Regions from separate parts of the Paenibacillus sp. FSL K6-1122 genome, predicted to be linked through region 1. Evidence: a T-box and tRNA genes for the amino acid it is inferred to sense, from the RefSeq annotation. Region 1 holds a T-box; the other regions hold tRNA genes.
What was found. A T-box is a leader RNA that pairs with one kind of tRNA and senses whether it is charged. The one in region 1 lies ahead of tyrS (tyrosine--tRNA ligase), so its partner is inferred to be a tRNA-Tyr.

Region 1 (4,348 bases):
TGGGCGATTCAAACAAATTAATCGGGGGGTTACGATCTTTACAATGAAGAAAAAATTCGGAGTTAAACATCTAATGATGGTATTTATGGCCTTTACATTATTGTTCGCAACAGTGGGAGTAACGAATCCGGATTCTGCGGATGCAAGACGTGGTGGCGGATTCAAATCCGGTACGAAAAGTTATAGCAATACACCTAAGAAATCCGACAGCAATGTAAGCAAATCGAATACGAATAACAACTCCAGCAATGGAGCAGCTACAACGAACCGTGGCGGATTCTTCGGCGGCGGTGGCGGATTCATGAAAGGCATGATGCTTGGTGGTCTTGCTGGTATGATGTTTGGCGGATTGTTCGGTGGCATGGGCGCTCTGGGTAACATCCTTGGATTGCTCGTGAACGTTGCAGCAATTATGTTGATTGTTATGCTGGCTATGGCACTCTTCAGAGCCATCTCCAATCGTCGCAAACCTGCAGCGGATGGTCGTTATGACCGTCGCAATGATCGTGATGATGACCGTAACAGAAACGGACGGTACTAGTCTCTATGGTTCTGAGCATGGATGAAATTGTGAATGCAATCTGTATTCATATGGCAGAACGTAAGGGTGTACGTCCAACCGATGTGAATGTAGAACTGAGTTGGGAAGAAGATACAGGTTACTCCGCTGAAGTTTGGATTCAAGGCCGTAGTCAATATCTGGTGGAGTCCAATATGATTGAAGCGATTCTTCGTTACCTGCACAGTGAATACAACATCCGGGCGTACCGTGAGAATGTACGACTTGATCTGGATGAAGAAATCACAGCGATCGTTAATCAATAAGATAGGTCACTCACTGGCCTGATATACGAAAGACCGCCTCCCCTCTGTCCTGACAGAGATGGAAGGCGGTCTTTTTGTTTCTGTATTTGTAGCTTTATTTGTGTGTCTATTATAGTCTCTATACGTCTCTGTGTTACGTTCTAATTCTTGGAAACTACGATTGTAGTTTAACCAGGCTGTAGTTCTTCTTACCTTTACGGATAATGATGAATTTACCGCCAATGGCATGCTCTGCCGACACTGTGAATTCAAGCTCCGTGATTTTCTCACCGTTCATGGAGATAGCGCCTTTAGTGACATCCTCACGGGCCTGGCGTTTGGATGGCTCCAACCCCAGATCTACGAGCCAGTCGACGATATTTTTCGCTTCCCCGTCCGTTTCGAATGTTGGCATTTCCTTGAAACCCTGCTCGATTTCATCTGCTGTCAGGGAACGGATATCACCACTGAACAGCGCCGCTGTAATACGTTTAGCCTGTTCGAGCATTTCTTCGCCGTGAACGAATTTTGTCATTTCTTCCGCGAGTGCTTTCTGTGCTTCACGTCTGTGCGGCTCTGTCTCTACCTTTTCAGCCAAAGCTTCGATTTGTTCTTTGCTGAGGAAAGTAAAGTATTTCAAGTATTTAATGACATCACGGTCATCTGTATTCGCCCAGAACTGGTAGAACTCAAATGGTGTTGTTTTGTTCGGGTCAAGCCAGATTGCGCCGCCAGCTGTTTTACCGAATTTCGTACCGTCTGATTTGAGCATGAGTGGAATGGTCAGACCGTAAGCCTTCGCTTCAGATCCTTCTTTTTTACGAATCAGATCGAGACCACTTGTGATGTTACCCCATTGATCCGAACCACCGATTTGAAGCTGTACATCTTCGTTCTGGAACAGGTGCAGGTAGTCGAGTGATTGAAGGATCTGGTAGGAAAACTCGGTGAACGAGATTCCGCCTTCCAGTCTGCTCGCAACCACATCCTTAGCCAACATTGTGTTAAGGTTAAAGTTTTTGCCGTAGTCACGCAAGAATTCAATCACATTGATTTTGTGTGTCCAATCGTAGTTGTTCACCATGCGAACCTGATTATCACCGTCTGTTACAAACAACTTCTTCATCTGCGCTGTCAGTGCATCCACATTCTCCTGCACTTGCTCCATCGTTTGCAAAGAACGTTCTGCCTGCCGACCACTTGGATCACCAATTGTTCCTGTAGCTCCACCTATCAAAATAACCGGACGGTGTCCTGCCAGTTGAAAACGTTTCAGCATCATGAATGGAATGAGATGTCCGATATGCATGCTGTCCCCCGTAGGGTCAACGCCGCAGTACAATGAGATTGATTTGGTTTCAGTCAACTCACGCAGTCCCTCTGCATCTGTCTGCTGGTTAATGGCGTCACGCCACTGTAGTTCATCAATAATATTCATCATGTGTATAACCCCTTTTCTATCCTCAAGATTCAGTCATGATCAACGTTAAATTACGAAATTACACGCTGGAACGGCTTTTTTGGACACAAAAAAATCGCCTCCTTGTCTTCATTAAGACACAGGGACGATTATCATAACCGTGGTACCACCCATATTGCATGGACAACACGTGACCTTAACACGTTATCCATACCACTTTTGGCAATATATCGTTTGCCCATCCGCTTAGCATTACCCAAGTACTCCAGAGTGTAATTCGCAGCCCTTGTATGTATCAGGTTCCATCAACCCCTGACTTTCTGTAACAGGGACAAAGCCGCTACTGCGCTCTATCAACGTGATTCATGTATTCAATTTATAGCAAGTATAGCCGAACGTTTCAGTCATTGCAAGACCAAGTATTAATCTTCGAACAGAACAACGGATGCATAGTTGAAACCAGATTATATGATCATCATGTTCAATTTTCCGTGATAATAACCATAAGCTTTCTCCGCGATCTGATCCTCATTGTTCCAAAACTGCTGATCCAGCGCATCTAACTGCTGCTCTTGTTCCTTTGTCAGGAATTTAGGAATATCCCACAGTTCGGTAAGCCTTTCATCCTCTTTCAAGTGCTCAATGCAGCCGTATGCTGACGTTATAATCTCCACGACTTGAGTCGCATCAATGATATGTAATGCCCGCAACGCGTAACGGTACACCTCTTCCCCCCAGTTACAGAAAAACTGTATAAAACCGCCATTAAAGATATCCGCCTCTAACAACCATAAAGCTGCAATGTCCTGCTCGTTCGAAGTCAACGATGCCCAGCCCTGTTCAGATTCATTCTTTTTTTCGACAAATAACACAGCATAGTCATACCATACGTCATTAATATCTTGCTCGCTCATGTAACACACCTCACTTTTCTTTATGCCATGCCCTCTAACTCCTGACGTTTACCCGTCTGATGCCAATGTAAATACGGATCACCGATCTGCTGGAAGGCTTCCAGGACACCCCTGTTCAGGTCCTTCATCACTTCATTTGTATAGTTCAAATGCGTCTCTTTATTATCCACGCCATGTCGTTCCAACAACCCTACATGCGTCGCGGTGAAAATAATATCCTCCAGCAACCAATAGATGACTTCATCCGGCTGTTTCACCCGTTTCTCCAATGAGACGAGACCACGTTCGTATATTCGAACGATATACTCATCTTCTCCACTCTCTACATAGGGCACCCCATCCCATTTAAAGCTCTCAAACAAGCGGTTAACATAGTTCTGCATCTGTTCCCTAGGGAAAGATGTACGCTCTAAAAGCTGTAAAAGGATGTCTGCCAATTGTTCTTTGCTTAACATGTTGGACATGAATGCACCTGCCTCTGCAAAAGTAAAACTCTACTTCTCTGATTATTGCATGATAATCTCCAAATTCAATAAAAACGTTGAATTCTAACGTTCATGACAGAATAAAAAAATGAAAAAGCTGCCCAAGGCAGCCTCTTCATATTTATTCCTACTGTTCAATCAGGTCCCACAAAAAGTCTGATACGAAGTATTACATTGTGCAGGTAGTTCGGCATATTCAGCCTGTTCAGGTGAGTGTGCAAACGGATCTGAAAGAACTGCCAAAAGCTTCTCCATCACGCTAAGGTCTCCGTGATTCTCCGCTTGCTCAAGGGCTTCCTCGACCCGATGATTTCGGGGAATGACCGCTGGATTGTTTGTTCTCATCAACTGTCGAGAGACTTCCTTCTCCTCTTGCTGTCTGTCCAATCTTGCTTGCCACCGCTCATGCCATTCAGCAAATTCTGGCGTGCCAAACAAAGCTGTCCCTTCCAATGTATCAAAGGTCAAAGCCAGGAACGTATTGGTGTAATCTGCACTATGCTTCTCCATAAGTTCAAGAAGCTCCTTGATCAATGCTTCATCTTCGGCCTCTTCATCCAACAAGCCCAGTTTGGCACGCATTCCCTTGAGCCAATGATGATGGTACAATTCAGAAAATTGTGCGATAGCATCCTGAGCGAGTTGCACGGCCTGTTCTTCATCTTCATGCAACAACGGCAGAAGCGTCTCGGCAAAACGAGCCAAATTCCACCCGGCAATATACG
Region 2 (4,348 bases), 3.2 Mb from region 1:
TATGCCTCTGCCTGCACATCCTGCGGCAGTGCGAGCGTTACTGCTCCTGTCTCTGCTGGATCGGTTAGCACACGCATCGCCTGTGTAACAGCAATCATCAGCTGTTCGGGGCGAACAATGCGATCCCAGTACTTGCTGACGGCTTTGAATGGATCAGTGGCTGAGATTGTATAATCACTGCTCACTTCCAACTGCTGAAGTACCGGGTCCGGTTCCCGTGTAGCAAAGTTGTCTCCAGGAAGCAATAAAACCGGAATTCGGTTCACTGTTGCAGTAGCTGCCGCCGTAATCATATTCAAAGCACCAGGTCCAATGGATGTAGTACATGCATAGATCTGTCTACGGTTCTTCTGCTTGGCATAAGCCGCTGCCGTATGCACCATGCCTTGTTCGTTCTTGCCTTGCATATACGTCAGGCTTCCCGGACTGCGCTCCAGCGCTTCTCCAATGCCTGTTACATTGCCATGTCCAAAAATACCGATGATTCCCTTCACAAACTTGGTTTCCACCCCGTCAACCGAGATATATTGCTGATCCAGGTATCGAAGCAGTGCCTGAGCCATCGTTAGTCGAATTGTTTTCATGAGTTTGATCGCCGTCCTTTCCTTTACGGGTTAAGCGCTTAATCTACGTTAAGTTTAAGCGCCTTACCCCTAAAGGTTAAGCGCTTAATTGATATGGTATTACAGGTTAATGATTTACGCAAGCTATTTTTGTAAGCGTTTTTATAAATTGTGATAAAGAAAAGATATTCTTGTGTTCGAACATGTGTTAGACCTTCTCTATTTGAACACTTCCACAATGACTAAGGACAGACTTAAAAGAGAGGGGAATATATCGTGAGGATGGGATACATGTTGGTACATGCTAATCAGCTATATAATCCATGATCTTCGTATACAATCATGGTCAATATGCCTGTGAATGCAGAAAAAAAGAAAGAGACGGTGAGTACCGTCTCTTTCTTTTTCAATATATAAGCGGGTGATGGGAATCGAACCCACGCTATTAGCTTGGAAGGCTAAAGTTCTACCATTGAACTACACCCGCATAACAACAATCGGGATGACACGATTTGAACATGCGACCCCCTGGTCCCAAACCAGGTGCTCTACCAAGCTGAGCTACATCCCGTTATATATACCGGCGAGAGGACTCGAACCTCCACGGTTTCCCACTCGATTTTGAGTCGAGCGCGTCTGCCATTCCGCCACGCCGGCAAAATATGAAGTTATAATGGCGCGCCCTGAGAGATTCGAACTCCCGGCCTTTTGATTCGTAGTCAAACGCTCTATCCAGCTGAGCTAAGGGCGCAAAATATTGGAGCGGAAGACGGGAATCGAACCCGCGACCCTCGCCTTGGCAAGGCGATGCTCTACCGCTGAGCCACTTCCGCAAATAAAGGATGCGCGTGGAGGGACTTGAACCCCCACGTCAAAGACGCTAGATCCTAAGTCTAGTGCGTCTGCCAATTCCGCCACACGCGCATATAATGGTGAGTCATGAAGGGCTCGAACCTTCGACACCCTGATTAAAAGTCAGGTGCTCTACCAACTGAGCTAATGACTCATAGAAAAACTGGTGGAGGATGATGGATTCGAACCACCGAACCCGTACGGGAGCAGATTTACAGTCTGATGCGTTTGGCCGCTTCGCTAATCCTCCAGGATTACATGGTGCCGGCGAGAGGACTTGAACCCCCAACCTACTGATTACAAGTCAGTTGCTCTACCAGTTGAGCTACACCGGCGTATTACATGGTGTTATAAATGGTGGCTCGGGACGGAATCGAACCGCCGACACGAGGATTTTCAGTCCTCTGCTCTACCGACTGAGCTACCGAGCCTTACTAGAATAAAAAAATGGCGGAACCGACGGGATTCGAACCCGCGATCTCCTGCGTGACAGGCAGGCATGTTAGGCCAACTACACCACGGTTCCAGATCACTTTCTCAAAGGAAAGTATAATTGCGGGGGCAGGATTTGAACCTGCGGCCTTCGGGTTATGAGCCCGACGAGCTACCGGGCTGCTCCACCCCGCGTCGTTATAAAGTTTATATGGTGGAGGCTGAGGGGATCGAACCCCCGACCCTCTGCTTGTAAGGCAGATGCTCTCCCAGCTGAGCTAAGCCTCCATAATATGACCCGTAGGGGATTCGAACCCCTGTTACCTCCGTGAAAGGGAGGTGTCTTAACCCCTTGACCAACGGGCCTTACTGGCTCCCCGAACAGGGCTCGAACCTGTGACAACTCGATTAACAGTCGAGTGCTCTACCAACTGAGCTATCAGGGAATGGTGGAGCCAAGCGGGATCGAACCGCTGACCTCCTGCTTGCAAGGCAGGCGCTCTCCCAGCTGAGCTATGGCCCCATACTCTGGTGTATTTCTTGTTGTGGTCTTGCTATGGGCCCTGGTGGACTCGAACCACCGGCCTCACCCTTATCAGAGGTGCGCTCTAACCAACTGAGCTAAGGGCCCTTATCAATTTTCGAAAAAAAATACCCCAATGGGGTTTCGCTTGGCGGCGTCCTACTCTCCCAGGACCCTGCGGTCCAAGTACCATCGGCGCTAGAGGGCTTAACGGTCGTGTTCGGGATGGGTACGTGTGGAACCCCTCCGCCATCGCCACCAAACGCGTAGCTTAGCTTACATTCAGAGATCGTTCTCTGAAAACTAGATTCGAAACGAAATACGCGATTTAGAACTTGCTATTGGATAAGCCCTCGACCGATTAGTACTGGTCAGCTCCATGCATTGCTGCACTTCCACCCCCAGCCTATCTACCTCGTCGTCTTCAAGGGGTCTTACATACTGGGAAATCTCATCTTGAGGGGGGCTTCACGCTTAGATGCTTTCAGCGTTTATCCCGTCCGTACATAGCTACCCAGCGGTGCTCCTGGCGGAACAACTGGTACACCAGCGGTACGTCCATCCCGGTCCTCTCGTACTAAGGACAGCTCCTCTCAAATTTCCTACGCCCACGACAGATAGGGACCGAACTGTCTCACGACGTTCTGAACCCAGCTCGCGTACCGCTTTAATGGGCGAACAGCCCAACCCTTGGGACCTACTTCAGCCCCAGGATGCGATGAGCCGACATCGAGGTGCCAAACCTCCCCGTCGATGTGGACTCTTGGGGGAGATAAGCCTGTTATCCCCAGGGTAGCTTTTATCCGTTGAGCGATGGCCCTTCCATGCGGTACCACCGGATCACTAAGCCCGACTTTCGTCCCTGCTCGACTTGTAGGTCTCGCAGTCAAGCTCCCTTATGCCTTTGCACTCTTCGAATGATTTCCAACCATTCTGAGGGAACCTTTGGGCGCCTCCGTTACTCTTTAGGAGGCGACCGCCCCAGTCAAACTGCCCACCTGACACTGTCCCCGCACCGGATTACGGTACCAGGTTAGAACCTAGATACGATCAGGGTGGTATCCCAACGTTGCCTCCATGCAAGCTGGCGCTCACACTTCAAAGGCTCCCACCTATCCTGTACAGATCGTACCCAAATTCAATATCAAGCTGCAGTAAAGCTCCATGGGGTCTTTCCGTCTTGTCGCGGGTAACCTGCATCTTCACAGGTATTAAAATTTCACCGGATCTCTCGTTGAGACAGCGCCCAAGTCGTTACGCCATTCGTGCGGGTCAGAATTTACCTGACAAGGAATTTCGCTACCTTAGGACCGTTATAGTTACGGCCGCCGTTTACTGGGGCTTCGGTTCACAGCTTCGGATTGCTCCTAACCACTCCCCTTAACCTTCCAGCACCGGGCAGGCGTCAGCCCGTATACTTCGCCTTACGGCTTCGCACAGACCTGTGTTTTTGCTAAACAGTCGCTTGGGCCTTTTCACTGCGGCCCCCTCGTGCTATTCACACTACCGGGGCACCCCTTCTCCCGAAGTTACGGGGTCATTTTGCCGAGTTCCTTAACGAGAGTTCTTCCGCGCGCCTTAGAATACTCTTCTCGCCTACCTGTGTCGGTTTGCGGTACGGGCACCATCACCTGGCTAGAGGCTTTTCTTGGCAGTGTGAGATCATGACCTTCGCTACTATAATTTTCGCTCCCCATCACAGCTCAGCCTTACAATGTGCGGATTTGCCTACACATCAGCCTTACTGCTTAGACGGACATCCATCAGTCCGCGTCACTACCCTACTGCGTCCCCCCATTGCTCATAACGGCTTACGGTGGTACAGGAATTTCGACCTGTTGTCCTTCGACTACGCCTTTCGGCCTCGCCTTAGGTCCCGACTTACCCTGAGCGGACGAGCCTTCCTCAGGAACCCTTAGGCTTTCGGCGGATCAGATTCTCACTGATCTTTTCGTTACTCATACCGGCATTCTCACTT
Region 3 (4,348 bases), 1.7 Mb from region 1:
AAATTCTGACCCGCACGAATGGCGTAACGACTTGGGCGCTGTCTCAACGAGAGATCCGGTGAAATTTTAATACCTGTGAAGATGCAGGTTACCCGCGACAAGACGGAAAGACCCCATGGAGCTTTACTGCAGCTTGATATTGAATTTGGGTACGATCTGTACAGGATAGGTGGGAGCCTTTGAAACGTGAGCGCCAGCTTGCGTGGAGGCAACGTTGGGATACCACCCTGATCGTATCTAGGTTCTAACCTGGTACCGTAATCCGGTGCGGGGACAGTGTCAGGTGGGCAGTTTGACTGGGGCGGTCGCCTCCTAAAGAGTAACGGAGGCGCCCAAAGGTTCCCTCAGAATGGTTGGAAATCATTCGAAGAGTGCAAAGGCATAAGGGAGCTTGACTGCGAGACCTACAAGTCGAGCAGGGACGAAAGTCGGGCTTAGTGATCCGGTGGTACCGCATGGAAGGGCCATCGCTCAACGGATAAAAGCTACCCTGGGGATAACAGGCTTATCTCCCCCAAGAGTCCACATCGACGGGGAGGTTTGGCACCTCGATGTCGGCTCATCGCATCCTGGGGCTGAAGTAGGTCCCAAGGGTTGGGCTGTTCGCCCATTAAAGCGGTACGCGAGCTGGGTTCAGAACGTCGTGAGACAGTTCGGTCCCTATCTGTCGTGGGCGTAGGAAATTTGAGAGGAGCTGTCCTTAGTACGAGAGGACCGGGATGGACGTACCGCTGGTGTACCAGTTGTTCCGCCAGGAGCACCGCTGGGTAGCTATGTACGGACGGGATAAACGCTGAAAGCATCTAAGCGTGAAGCCCCCCTCAAGATGAGATTTCCCAGTATGTAAGACCCCTTGAAGACGACGAGGTAGATAGGCTGGGGGTGGAAGTGCAGCAATGCATGGAGCTGACCAGTACTAATCGGTCGAGGGCTTATCCAATAGCAAGTTGTAATTCGCGTGTTTCGTTTCGAATCTAGTTTTCAGAGAACGATCTCTGAAGCATATTCCCTGATAGCTCAGTTGGTAGAGCACTCGACTGTTAATCGAGTTGTCACAGGTTCGAGCCCTGTTCGGGGAGCCATATGGAGAGGTGTCCGAGCTGGCCGAAGGAGCACGATTGGAAATCGTGTAGGCGTCACAAGCGTCTCGAGGGTTCGAATCCCTCTCTCTCCGCCATAATATTAAGGCCCGTTGGTCAAGGGGTTAAGACACCTCCCTTTCACGGAGGTAACAGGGGTTCGAATCCCCTACGGGTCATAATAACTTCAAAAAAAGAAGTTGATTTTTACAACAAGATTATGGTATGATCATAAATGTGTTGTTCGGAGGCTTAGCTCAGCTGGGAGAGCATCTGCCTTACAAGCAGAGGGTCGGGGGTTCGATCCCCTCAGCCTCCACCATATAAACTTTATAACGACGCGGGGTGGAGCAGCCCGGTAGCTCGTCGGGCTCATAACCCGAAGGCCGCAGGTTCAAATCCTGCCCCCGCAATTATACTTTCCTTTGAGAAAGTGATCTGGAACCGTGGTGTAGTTGGCCTAACATGCCTGCCTGTCACGCAGGAGATCGCGGGTTCGAATCCCGTCGGTTCCGCCATTTAATCTTTACATGAGGCAAACTGTTCACTACATCTGCTGTATGGCACTGATGCCCTATATAAAGTGTAAGGAATTAAGATTAGACTTTATTATGGCTCGGTAGCTCAGTCGGTAGAGCAGAGGACTGAAAATCCTCGTGTCGGCGGTTCGATTCCGTCCCGAGCCACCATTTTTAAAATAATTTAATATGCCGGTGTAGCTCAACTGGTAGAGCAACTGACTTGTAATCAGTAGGTTGGGGGTTCAAGTCCTCTCGCCGGCACCATGTAATCCTGGAGGATTAGCGAAGTGGCCAAACGCATCAGACTGTAAATCTGCTCCCGTACGGGTTCGGTGGTTCGAATCCATCATCCTCCACCAGTTTTTAGGGGCATAGTTTAAAGGTAGAACAACGGTCTCCAAAACCGTTGGTGTGGGTTCAATTCCTGCTGCCCCTGCCAATTAAATTTTTAGAAAATAACCTTTTATGGCGGTCGTGGCGAAGTGGTTAACGCACCGGTTTGTGGATCCGGCATTCGGGGGTTCAATTCCCCTCGATCGCCCCTTTGTTTTTTCATTTTTTATTGGGGATTAGCCAAGCGGTAAGGCAACGGACTTTGACTCCGTCATGCATAGGTTCAAATCCTATATCCCCAGCCATTATGCGGACGTGGCTCAGCGGTAGAGCATCGCCTTGCCAAGGCGAGGGTCGCGGGTTCGATTCCCGTCGTCCGCTCCAAAATATGGCGCCATAGCCAAGTGGTAAGGCACAGCTCTGCAAAAGCTTTATCCCCAGTTCGAATCTGGGTGGCGCCTCCAGCATATGCCGGCGTGGCGGAATGGCAGACGCGCTCGACTCAAAATCGAGTGGGAAACCGTGGAGGTTCGAGTCCTCTCGCCGGTATATTGAATAGCCCTACATGTTGCTTATGCAATGTGTAGGGCTATTTTTATTTTATATGAAACGATTTATGTGCAGTAAGAAAATCTAGAGTAAGAGAAGATGGACGTTAATAAAGATTGACGTATGATTATATTGAGTATATTGTAGATAAGTAAAGTCTTTAATATGGAGGAGTGAAGTAGAGTGACTAATGGAAAAAATGTATCGGATACCGATCTGTTATTTGATCTTTCTGTATGGGAAGAGGCATGGAAGAATCGTCCGAGAAGTTCAAAATATAAGAAGAAAAGCGTCCCCTCTAATATAGAAGAAGCTTTTGAGCGATGGGCCAGGGATTATCATGCACAGTCGTTCACTGAAGAAGGAAAGCAGCGTTCTGAACGCATTATGGGCTGGATTGAAAACCAGGGTGTGGAATTCGCAGGGTTATCCATTTTGGACATTGGAGCAGCCTCAGGCATATTTACCATTCCTTTTGCGGAAAAGGGGGCAAGTGTGACCGCAGTTGAGCCTTCTGAGTTGCTTGTCTCCCTTATGAAAGAGACGATACCTCCAGCTCTGGAATCCAAAATCGAAATCGTAAACGAACGATATGAAGAAATCTCCATTAAGGATAAAGGCTGGGAGAAGAAATATGACTTTGCATTTGCATCCATGTGTCCGGCGATGTCGGATTGGGAAACGATTGAGCAGGCGATCAATTGTGCCCGGAAGTATGTGTATATAAGTACTATGGCGGGACAGAAGGAACACACACTAATGGATGAACTTAAGGATGTACTGGGGGTAACTTCTTCATACAAGGCCGGTGATATGGGGTATATCCAACAGTTGCTGTATTTGAAGGGTTATTCTTATACGATGATCATTACGAGAGAAGTTAACTCATTTGAAGTACCGGTGGAAGAGATTATCGAGAAGCTACCAGAATGGCTTAATACGTATGAGTTACCATCGGATGAAGATTCCCTCAGATTGGCTGAGGATTACATTAACGATACGTACAAGGATAGTACGGTGACCTTCTCACGTGGAGGAAGATTTGGTAAAATTCTAATCCAACTTGAACAGCCCAATATGAAAACAGTTCGCACTAAGGATAAGCGATAAATCGCATAAGCGTGGCAAGTGTACTAATAATCAGGAATTGAGACGGACAATGTAGTCTAACCTCTAAGATGACACTAGGAAGCATCATACTGCAAAACAAGAAGATACACGTGTCAAACATATGAAGTTAAGATTGCAGAAGTAAAGTTGTAAGTGAAGGGAGCAGGTTATGTGCTCCCTCTTTTTTGAAGCCACTAATTCATCGACCGCTTTGAACCAGACCCTCGTTTATTTAGAGATGTTCGATACTTCTGCTTTCTGCTTACGCTCCCGATACTGGCCGGGGGTGATTCCTTCCCATTTACGGAATGATCGGATAAAGTTTTGCGGATTGTTGTACCGAAGTCGTGCTGCGATATCTTTAACGGTTAGATCACTTTCGTCCAGCCATTTTTTAGCGATGTTAAATCGGTACTTGGTCAGATATTCACTAAATGCACAGCCTGTCTCTTTGCGGAAAACACTACTTAAGTAGTTGGCATTGTAGTGAAGCTTCAAGGCACATTCCTCAAGCGTCAGATCCTTATCATAATCTTGATGAATCATGGCAATCATTTTCTCAGATATATGCTGATACTGGGCATATTGTCTCGCTTTAAAAACCTGAATGACGGGCAAGATGACTTGATATTTAAACCAATCCTCAACTTCAGCAGCGTACTGCAAACTATGAAGTTCATGAAACATCGAGCCACGACCTTGGGAGATCTGTCCGAGTCGTATGCCGGATTCCTGAGTCATTTGCAAAATATGCGT

Region 2: it has a tRNA-Tyr gene. The T-box ahead of tyrS (tyrosine--tRNA ligase) is inferred to sense a tRNA for this amino acid. The anticodon was not compared.
Region 3: it has a tRNA-Tyr gene. The T-box ahead of tyrS (tyrosine--tRNA ligase) is inferred to sense a tRNA for this amino acid. The anticodon was not compared.

The regions. Positions count from the first base shown of each region.
Region 1 covers NZ_CP150272.1:4,263,761-4,268,108, forward strand. Annotated here, with positions in the region: gene NSQ20_RS19205 (hypothetical protein) at 44-541, shown strand; gene NSQ20_RS19210 (YxcD family protein) at 547-825, shown strand; gene tyrS (tyrosine--tRNA ligase) at 980-2,242, opposite strand; T-box leader at 2,363-2,590, opposite strand; gene NSQ20_RS19220 (DUF4375 domain-containing protein) at 2,689-3,138, opposite strand; gene NSQ20_RS19225 (Imm63 family immunity protein) at 3,159-3,602, opposite strand; gene NSQ20_RS19230 (YdiU family protein) at 3,762-4,348, opposite strand, start outside.
Region 2 covers NZ_CP150272.1:315,524-319,871, reverse strand. Annotated here, with positions in the region: gene iolD (3D-(3,5/4)-trihydroxycyclohexane-1,2-dione acylhydrolase (decyclizing)) at 1-584, opposite strand, end outside; tRNA gene NSQ20_RS01470 (tRNA-Gly) at 980-1,050, opposite strand; tRNA gene NSQ20_RS01465 (tRNA-Pro) at 1,061-1,134, opposite strand; tRNA gene NSQ20_RS01460 (tRNA-Leu) at 1,142-1,220, opposite strand; tRNA gene NSQ20_RS01455 (tRNA-Arg) at 1,238-1,314, opposite strand; tRNA gene NSQ20_RS01450 (tRNA-Gly) at 1,322-1,396, opposite strand; tRNA gene NSQ20_RS01445 (tRNA-Leu) at 1,407-1,487, opposite strand; tRNA gene NSQ20_RS01440 (tRNA-Lys) at 1,494-1,569, opposite strand; tRNA gene NSQ20_RS01435 (tRNA-Tyr) at 1,580-1,665, opposite strand; tRNA gene NSQ20_RS01430 (tRNA-Thr) at 1,675-1,750, opposite strand; tRNA gene NSQ20_RS01425 (tRNA-Phe) at 1,771-1,846, opposite strand; tRNA gene NSQ20_RS01420 (tRNA-Asp) at 1,864-1,941, opposite strand; tRNA gene NSQ20_RS01415 (tRNA-Met) at 1,969-2,042, opposite strand; tRNA gene NSQ20_RS01410 (tRNA-Val) at 2,060-2,135, opposite strand; tRNA gene NSQ20_RS01405 (tRNA-Glu) at 2,142-2,213, opposite strand; tRNA gene NSQ20_RS01400 (tRNA-Asn) at 2,218-2,293, opposite strand; tRNA gene NSQ20_RS01395 (tRNA-Ala) at 2,295-2,370, opposite strand; tRNA gene NSQ20_RS01390 (tRNA-Ile) at 2,405-2,478, opposite strand; rRNA gene rrf (5S ribosomal RNA) at 2,517-2,633, opposite strand; rRNA gene NSQ20_RS01380 (23S ribosomal RNA) at 2,712-4,348, opposite strand, start outside.
Region 3 covers NZ_CP150272.1:5,957,329-5,961,676, reverse strand. Annotated here, with positions in the region: rRNA gene NSQ20_RS26805 (23S ribosomal RNA) at 1-940, shown strand, start outside; tRNA gene NSQ20_RS26800 (tRNA-Asn) at 1,007-1,082, shown strand; tRNA gene NSQ20_RS26795 (tRNA-Ser) at 1,086-1,177, shown strand; tRNA gene NSQ20_RS26790 (tRNA-Glu) at 1,187-1,258, shown strand; tRNA gene NSQ20_RS26785 (tRNA-Val) at 1,326-1,401, shown strand; tRNA gene NSQ20_RS26780 (tRNA-Met) at 1,419-1,492, shown strand; tRNA gene NSQ20_RS26775 (tRNA-Asp) at 1,520-1,597, shown strand; tRNA gene NSQ20_RS26770 (tRNA-Phe) at 1,693-1,768, shown strand; tRNA gene NSQ20_RS26765 (tRNA-Thr) at 1,789-1,864, shown strand; tRNA gene NSQ20_RS26760 (tRNA-Tyr) at 1,874-1,959, shown strand; tRNA gene NSQ20_RS26755 (tRNA-Trp) at 1,966-2,039, shown strand; tRNA gene NSQ20_RS26750 (tRNA-His) at 2,069-2,141, shown strand; tRNA gene NSQ20_RS26745 (tRNA-Gln) at 2,164-2,238, shown strand; tRNA gene NSQ20_RS26740 (tRNA-Gly) at 2,243-2,317, shown strand; tRNA gene NSQ20_RS26735 (tRNA-Cys) at 2,324-2,397, shown strand; tRNA gene NSQ20_RS26730 (tRNA-Leu) at 2,404-2,482, shown strand; gene NSQ20_RS26725 (methyltransferase domain-containing protein) at 2,666-3,592, shown strand; gene NSQ20_RS26720 (helix-turn-helix domain-containing protein) at 3,821-4,348, opposite strand, start outside.